Regions from separate parts of the Paenibacillus sp. FSL F4-0097 genome, predicted to be linked through region 2. Evidence: riboswitches for the same ligand, from Rfam matches in the RefSeq annotation. Region 2 holds a riboswitch; the other holds the start of a gene.

Region 1 (4,447 bases), 2.4 Mb from region 2:
GAGGCCGAACTGATGATTCAAGCTGCCGATTCAAGCTCTATAACGCGTACAACCCAGGACTATACCCTTCTCATATTTACTGGAGGGAACGGACAATTGAACCTCGATGATCAAAGCGTGATACTAAGTACGGATAAATGTTATCTACTATCTCCTGGAATCTCCTATAGTACGAACAACCAGGAGCTGACGTTGTATTATTACCTCATCACCTTTACAGCAATTTATACAACCAAGCATCCTAAACGATATTCTGGAGAGCTGCTTTCCGGCAGACGGGAGTTAATTGTGCACCCGTTCACCAAGGTAATCCGACTAGTCGAAGAGCTGCTCATGAACAGGAATAATACCGATGATGTACAACAATTCAAGCGACAATTAAAATTCCAAGAATTGCTGCTGCTACTTTTTGAGCATAATTACCCTTCCAAACACCTGCCAAGTCCTACGGAATCCGTAGAAAAGACCATAACATTCATTCAGGAGCATTATACAGAGAGTATCACCGTGAAGCAGTTGGCTGAACGGGCGGGGATATCGATCTGGCAGTATACACCGATCTTTCAACAGCTTACGGGTAAAAAGCCGCTTGAATACCTGACGGATCTGCGTATTAATCATTCCAAACGATTCCTGCAGGAATCGACTGAACCACTGCGGGAAATCGCCAGACTGGTCGGCTTCTCGGATGAATACTATTTCAGCCGCCGCTTTCGGCAAAAAACAGGAGTTACACCCGGACAATATGCACATCAGCAAGGTCGTAAGCTTACCGTCAAGGATTGGACGGGTCATGAGGTGGAAATTCCTGAACGAGCGAAACGTATTGTCTATCATGGCGAGACACTTGGCGACCTTCTCGCGTTAGGTGTAAAGCCTATCGGTGGAGATGAAGCATTCGCCCGGAACAGCGTCTATAAACATCGACTTAAGAAGCTCGCCAACGTCGGGTTTCCACTGGACCCGCAGTTGACCGCTTCCCTAAACCCAGATTTGATCATTTTGGCAAATAGTGATGAAAGAGCCTACAGAGCAGTTTCTGGTATCGCTCCGACACTCACCTTTGATTCATTTGCGCCTCTCGACAACCGAATGCGGACATTAGGCAGTTGGCTAGGTAAACAGCGCGAAGCCGAAGCATGGCTGGAGTCATTCACAATCAAAAATGCTGCCATGTGGCAGCAGCTTTACTCGACAACTCTCCAAGTTGGAGAAACCGCCTCTGCTTTGGTCTATGATCATGGAGATCATCTATATGCTATGGGAATGTCCGGATTCTCCACTGCGCTTTATGCCCCATGTGGTTTACAACCGACCGAAGAGATCCAAGCCATATTGGACGAAGAGTTAGGGTTCGCCGAAGTTGATCCAACACGACTGCCTGCCTACGCCGGAGATCATATCTTCATGTTCATTCCGGAACGCAAAGACTCGCGAGCTGCGATGGAACGATTACTAGACAGTTCACTTTGGAATACTCTTCCGGCAGTACGTCAGGGACATGTTTATCTGCTCGACGGAAGCAAATGGAACTCTAGTGATGCGTTAACCCGGGAGAAGCTGCTAACGCTGTTGCCTAAACTACTCGGCGGAAGTAGCGCTAGCAATTGAAGGTGAATCTAGGATTCTCTTTTGACTTTTCAAAACTTGATAGGGTATACTTTATCTACGCTTAATTTCCAACTTTTACAGTTGAAAAGCGGGGGAACCAGTTAATTGGGGCGAATCATTGAGCATTAGAATGTAGGGTACCATCTTACCCGAGTCCGTCAGCTAACCTCGTCAGCAGTGGATGGGTCTGCTTTTCATGTTATTTACATAACCAGAGACCCTTGCTAAGGGTCTCTTTTTGTGCTTTTTTTGGACCCTGCTGGCAGTAGATTGGCCTTTGACACTAAGGCTCCCTCATTTCTCACACTACGAGACAAAGGAGAGATGTACGTGCAAAAGGTAAAGTACTTCACGGATATTAACAAAATAGCTATGTTGTCTGAGCTGGAAAAAGAGAATCTGAAAGAAATTACAGACAAATTTGTTTTTCGTGTAAATGACTACTATCTGTCTTTGATTAACTGGGATGATCCAGATGATCCCATCCGTAAGCTGGTTATTCCTAACGAAGGTGAACTGCTGGAGTATGGGCGCTGGGACGCCTCCGATGAGGACACGAATTATGTGGTACCTGGTTGTCAGCACAAGTATAGAACCACTGCACTACTGATTGTATCCGAGGTCTGCGGGGCTTATTGCCGCTACTGTTTCCGTAAGCGTCTGTTCCGAAATGACGTGAAAGAGGCGATGGCTGATGTCTCTCCGGGCTTGGAGTATATCGCAAAGAATCCGGAGATTAACAACGTACTTCTTACGGGCGGGGACAGTTTAATTCTCTCCACACCGAAGCTAAGATCCATTATTGAAAATCTAAGAAGCATTGAGCATGTTAAGATCATTAGACTAGGTTCCAAAATTCCCGTATTTAATCCGATGCGGATCTCTGAAGACGAAGAGCTGCTGGAGCTGATTCGTACTTACTCTACCGAAGACAAACGAATCTATGTTATGGCGCACATCAATCATCCTCGTGAAATCACACCTGAAGCCAAAAAAGCATTTAAAGCTCTCCACAACGCAGGGGCAATTGTCGTAAATCAGACTCCCATCCTCAAAGGCATCAACGATGATCCCATTATTTTAGGGGAACTACTGGACCGACTTTCATGGGCTGGCGTTACACCCTACTACTTCTTTGTGAACCGGCCCGTTGCCGGAAACCGGGATTTCGTATTACCGCTCGAGCAAGTCTATCAAATTGTAGAAGAAGCCAAAGCTAGAACCTCAGGACTTGGCAAAAGAGTACGCTTATCCATGAGCCACACCTCAGGAAAAATAGAAATTCTCGCCATTGATAACGGGAAAGCCTATCTCAAATACCATCAATCCAGAGATCAGGAATACGGAAAATTCATGATTCTAGATTGTCCAAAGGACGCCGAATGGTTCGATGACCTGCCTGGGAATGAGCAATATTGGACCCCACCTGTGAAAAAAAACGATGCTATTATTTCTGTTAATGATTTATCAGAGCCTGCGGATTTAATCTGTAAATAAATTAATCGGCTCTGTCAGACTCTGTCATAGGATATTTCTTCATCACCAACAACAAAACTCCTCCCTCCCAAAATTAGCCCGAAAAAATCTATGATATAATCACGCTGTAACACGAAATGGACTAATGGGTGGGAATGCACACATGAAATTGGAACGATTGATTTCTATGATCTACAAGCTATTGAACCACGAAGTTTTATCTGCCTCCAAGCTGGCTGAAGAGTTTCAGGTTTCCCAGCGAACAATCTATAGGGATATCGATGTGATTTGTGCCGCTGGCATCCCGGTCGTATCGTATCAGGGTACTAAAGGTGGATATGGCATTATGGACGGATATAAAATGGATAAAAGCCTGCTCCGTTCGTATGATGTCACTTCTCTGATTACTGTACTTAACAGTCTCTCTTCCGTGTTTGAAGATGAGCATACGCAAGGAACCATTGAACGGCTGCAAACGATAGGAACGGAGCCACAGACTTCTAGTCTCGCGGTGGATCTTGAAACCCGGCGTACGGATCCTGACGCACTTCCTCTTTTACGTGCGGCTATAGCGGAACGAAATGTTGTCCGTTTTGATTACATCAGTGTAAAAAATGAACGTACAACCCGTGAAATGGAACCAGTAAAGCTTAATTTTAAATATAGCAACTGGTACATCTATGGTTATTGCCGGGCACGGCAGGACTATCGGGAGTTTCGTCTTTCCCGGATGCTGAATTTGTTCCTGACGCAGGATACCTTTCAATCACAACATGAAGTACCCAAAGAGGCTGGCTGTTCAAACAGGGTAGATCAGGTGGAGGAAATAGTAATCCGGGTGGACCCTGAGGCTTTGGCAGAAGCTTTGGATCAGTTTCATCAAGTCGACAAGGAATTTCATTCCGATAAAAGCATGACGATGCGAATCCCTGTGTATAAGCCATTGGAAGCTCGTTGGCTTTGGTCCATTCTGCTGAGTTTCGGCAGCGGGGCCGAAGTCCTCGAACCCCCTGCATTGCGAGGTATTTTAAAAGAGCAGCTTCAAAACACACTCAAACTTTATGAAGAAGTATGACAGTCTGATGTCATACTTCTTCTTTTATATTAACAACAGTAACAAAAACAAATCCATGACAATTCAAAAGGAGACCATACGAATGACAAATTATCCAGTAGAAATGTTTAAATACCACACTTGGGCAAACCAAACTATCCTGGGGAGAATCAAGGAACTCCCATCCTCTGTGCTAAGTCAAGAAGTGAACAGCTCGTTTCCCACCATCGCTCATGCCCTTAGCCATATCTATGCGGTTGATACGATGTGGTATCTTGTTTTAACAGGCACTGCTATGCCTGAGGC
Region 2 (4,447 bases):
ATACACGGGCGTTTTTGGTTGCTTGGCTGGTTACTTTTTCTCTGAGAGCCAGAGTGCGACGTTGGCGATCTCTTCAGGAGCTAGCTTCTCCTTAAAGGAAGGCATTTGGCCACGTCCTTTGGTGACGATGCTGTAGATTTCCTCAGCGTCATGCTGACCGCCTTCATTCTGAAGACTTGGTCCAACTCCACCTTGAAGCTGATCGCCGTGACAGGTGATACAGCTGGCTTTCACGGTTGCTTCTGCCTTTGCGGCGTCCAGTTGAACTACCGGCATCGTGGGCTTATTTTCTTCTGCTACCTCTTCTTTACCCGGAAGTGTAAACATGAGTACTACCGCAAAGGCACAGGCGGCAAAAAACAAACCGCTCATGATCCATTTCTGCATCCCAATTCGTCCCTTCTATGTAAGCTGCTCCCTACATTATAGCTTATGGTGAAGCGTTATCATAGGGTTTGTGACAAAAAAATGAACGAGAATACAATCATTCTTATGAAATATCTGGTATTTAATATCATTTGTCATAGACCATGCAATAAAAAGGTTTGTCTCCTGTAGGTGTGCGGCGTTCATACGTATCTGTAATCGTAAATCCACATTTTTGATAAGTTCGAATGGCGCGTTGGTTCCAGGTCAGGACTTCCAGATCTATCTCACGATCAGGATAACGACTCAAGGCTGTCTGGACGATGGCATCTACGAATAGTTTGCCTAAACCATGGCCGCATAGATCGGGGCGCATCCCAACTCCTAAACGGACGACTCCTTCCATCGGGAACAACTGTGCGAATCCGCACAAAACCTTATTTTCATTTAATATGGAGATATATTGTTCCTCCCGGAGCTGCGGATCACCAAACTCGATGCCAAGAGCCTGCATCTGCTCCCACGGCATCCAGCCATAAATATTATATGGGGGCGTATAGCTCCACTTACAAATAGCTTCTCCGTGAATTGCCTCCATAGGAACAACATGAAAAGTTACCGAGGGGTTTATCATAAGGTCAACGATCTCCTTTCACGAGGACATTGCTATATTACTAATTATATACAAAATGGGGGAGGTTCGACTCAGAAACTTTATATGAGGGGAATGTTTTACAAATTATGAGAGGGGTAAATAAGTAATAAGACAAAAAAACAAGCTCTCCTCCAAGAGTACCTTGGAAAAGAGCCTATGTACGTTATTTATTGCACATCATCATTGTCTTCCGATTCAGCAGCAACCGATTGGTAAGCGTCTGTGCTCATAATGCGCTTGGCACCAACGTAGCGTTTCACGTAGTAGCTATCACTCAGAGAGCTAATCGTAACACCGCGTGAGGTAGAAGCGTGTGCGAACTTACCTTCACCGACATAAATGCCGACATGGGAGACACCTTTGCCACTTGTATTGAAGAATACAAGGTCTCCGGCTCTTATATCATCACGGGAGATTGCTGTGCCCATTTGATATTGGGAACCTGATTGGTGTGGAAGGTTAATGCCAATCTTATCAAACACATACATTGTAAATCCGGAGCAATCAAATCCGTTAGTGGATATACCGCCGGATACGTATTTAGTACCGATGGCCTTGTCAATCACTTTATCCATTTTGGAATCTGCGAAAGCGCTTCCTGCTCCGATGGTGAGGATGATGGAAAAGCTTAGTACTGCTGCTGCTAACTTCTTCTTCAAAAGTGTATACCCCTTCCAAATGCCTACGAGGTTAGCTTAAGGGTTCGGTTGAAGGTCCCCTATGACCCCTCTATATAATGGAGGTCAATTCACCCAAAGTTGGTTCCCCCGTTTTCCTAATAGTTAGGAAACTCGGCTCATACTGTTGATTAGGATTAGCTTGTAATCAATACATGACAAAACCTTTGTAAATAACAACTTAATGATTACAAAAATGTTACTAAAATCTCACTGCGCTAATTGTAACAAACAGAAAGCCGCTTGGCAATCGTTTTTAACATATTAATGCAGAAAAATTGGCATTTTTACGGTAGAAAGGCATATGTAAGCGTTAATAATGACCTAATTTTTAATATAATTGCAATTTTTATCAAATAAACGTGTTTCAATTGGGCTCTAATAGTGTAAAAATATATTATGGAATAAAGAAAAACCCGAATTTGATTACGGGCATAATCAGATTCAGGTTCATATAGTTGTAATTGTGAGGTTATAGTTGTGAGGAAGGTTTCAATCGAAGGCTACAGCTTGATAAGCTGAAGTACTCATTACTCTTTTAGCGCCAACATAACGATTGGCCCAGTAGGCCTGACTGAGTGAAGTGATGGTCACTCCACGCGAAGAGGACGATTGTGCGAATTTTCCGTTTCCAACATAAATGCCGACATGGGATACTCCATTGCCAAGTGTGTTAAAGAACACTAGATCACCAGAACGCAGATTGCTTTTGGATACAGCAGTTCCAACGCTATATTGAGCTTTTGATGTACGAGGTAAAGTAAGACCCACATTCTTGAATACATACTTTGTAAATCCAGAGCAATCAAATCCGGCAGTGCTTGTACCTCCGGTTTTATAGGCAACTCCAATAGTCTTTGAGATTACAGAGTCCATTTTAGAGTCGGCAAAGGCGCTTCCTCCACCAATAGATAATGCCATTACAAGTCCTAGCGCCGCAGCGACGCATTTTTTTCTTAAATTATGTCTTTTCAAAAGATGTACTCCTTCCAAGGCCTGCGAGGTTAGCTTAAGGGTTCGGTAGAAGATTCCCTATGATCCCTGTAAAGCGAGATCAATTCACCCAAAATATGGTTCCCCCACTTCCCGGTGCAAAGGAATTAGGCGTGTTAAGCACCAGAGAATGACGTTTCGACAGTTACACTTACGATAAATACATTTAGTTATGTAGGAATCGTTTCAATTGATTACAAAATTGTTACTAATAGCACAGGACTTATTGTAACAGAGCTTTTACGATTTTGCAAATACTCTTAAGTTATCCGTAATGAGAAAAAGTCCCAGCTCCTGAATACAGGAATTGGGACCTTTTTATTATGTCAAATAAGGTTGATTTATTGTGGAAATGCTTTGCTACGCCATAGATGATATTGTGCAGAGATTCCCCACATTTTTAAGAGCGTAGAAGGTAGTGGTGAGATTTGCCGTATTATAAGTGCCGGTAGGCCGGGACAGAACAGACCCGTCAGTCCGCACACTAGCAGTAAGAGCAGGCCTCCCGCCCCAAGTACAATGGAAACACCTATAGCAGGAATCAGTGACCGCAAGCAGATGATCAGTGAGGAGAACATTCCTGTACCGCCGGTGTAACCAAACTGCATATATAGAAGAAACAGGCGCACGATAAAAATATATATAAGCCATGCCAATACGTATGGTACTAAATGAAGTAACAAAGCGTAGTTAAACAAAGAGGATAAGAACAGCCCGTACATTTTTGGAGCAAGCCAGTAAAGCGGCAGCAGGGTCAGCACCCATTCGATTAGGCTAAAGACTAAGACAGGTAGTCCATAGATCTTCATGCCAGGGAAAAAGAACAGTCCACGCTCGCCCTTTCGCTCCTGGTGGAGCTCATGCAGCAATCCTGCCCTTATGAAAGGGGAAAGCAGAAGTCGCAAGACAACAAGCGCCAGAAGCATCCATAACCAAGTGCGTATCGCAGGGTCCGTATTCAAGCTGAACTGTCCCTCGATATAATACAACAGTCTGCCCATACCGCTGCCTCCGGCGTCTTTATCCGGATAGCGCAGTAGAATTGGAATAATAGCAGATCGGATGAAACCATACATAAAGTAGCCCCAGATCAGTCGGTAGATGAAGAGCAGAATTAAAATATAAAATTGCTCCTTCATGCTTTGCCAGCCGCGGGTTATCGATGTTCTCACAATCATTCACCTCACCAGACAAGAGTTCCGAGCACGGTTTCAAGTAGTTTAGTTACACTTAATGTCCAGCGAGAGAGCGTCTTGGGCTCTATTTCCGCCAGCCTAAAGTTGTTTAGATGTTTGCTCTCCAATAAGATGGAATGTTCAGGGTCAATCTCAGCAGAGAGAAGAGGCTTATCGCTTAACAATTGAAACGTAGTCTCTGCTCCTTCACCGTTCCAGACCCGCTGCACCGAAGAGCTGTCGGCGAATGTGAATTTCACGGGAACATCAACGTAATGGCTCCCTTTGTTTGAAATCTTCACTAATGATTCGTAGCTTGGAGCATCGCCGCTGTTATTTTTTTTAAAAGTAATCGTATCTACTGAGAAGTCAGGCGCTCCATCACCATAAATGTAATCATCGAAATAGGCCTGCCATGATTTTTTGGTTACCTTCTCAACGACTTTCTGAAAATCTGACGTAGCAGGATGCTGGAAACGGAACTTACGAGCGTAGGAGGACATGATGTTGTTCATTGCTTTGGTACCTACCTGGCGTTCGATATCTTTAAGTACAAGCTTGCCGCGGATATAAACATTTCG

What was found. A riboswitch is a leader RNA that binds a small molecule or an ion and turns the genes downstream of it on or off. The one in region 2 is predicted to bind cyclic di-AMP.
Region 1: another riboswitch for cyclic di-AMP. It lies ahead of MHH86_RS11335 (KamA family radical SAM protein); the one in region 2 lies ahead of MHH86_RS00545 (C40 family peptidase).

What each region holds. Positions count from the first base shown of each region.
Region 1 covers NZ_CP151965.1:2,556,013-2,560,459, reverse strand. The annotation lists gene MHH86_RS11340 (AraC family transcriptional regulator) at 1-1,611, shown strand, start outside; cyclic di-AMP (ydaO/yuaA leader) riboswitch at 1,660-1,801, shown strand; gene MHH86_RS11335 (KamA family radical SAM protein) at 1,942-3,108, shown strand; gene MHH86_RS11330 (YafY family protein) at 3,251-4,162, shown strand; gene MHH86_RS11325 (DinB family protein) at 4,245-4,447, shown strand, end outside.
Region 2 covers NZ_CP151965.1:112,036-116,482, forward strand. The annotation lists gene MHH86_RS00530 (cytochrome c) at 31-387, opposite strand; gene MHH86_RS00535 (GNAT family N-acetyltransferase) at 515-1,000, opposite strand; gene MHH86_RS00540 (C40 family peptidase) at 1,189-1,641, opposite strand; cyclic di-AMP (ydaO/yuaA leader) riboswitch at 1,686-1,828, opposite strand; gene MHH86_RS00545 (C40 family peptidase) at 2,191-2,619, opposite strand; cyclic di-AMP (ydaO/yuaA leader) riboswitch at 2,677-2,815, opposite strand; gene MHH86_RS00550 (hypothetical protein) at 3,033-3,863, opposite strand; gene MHH86_RS00555 (M1 family metallopeptidase) at 3,875-4,447, opposite strand, start outside.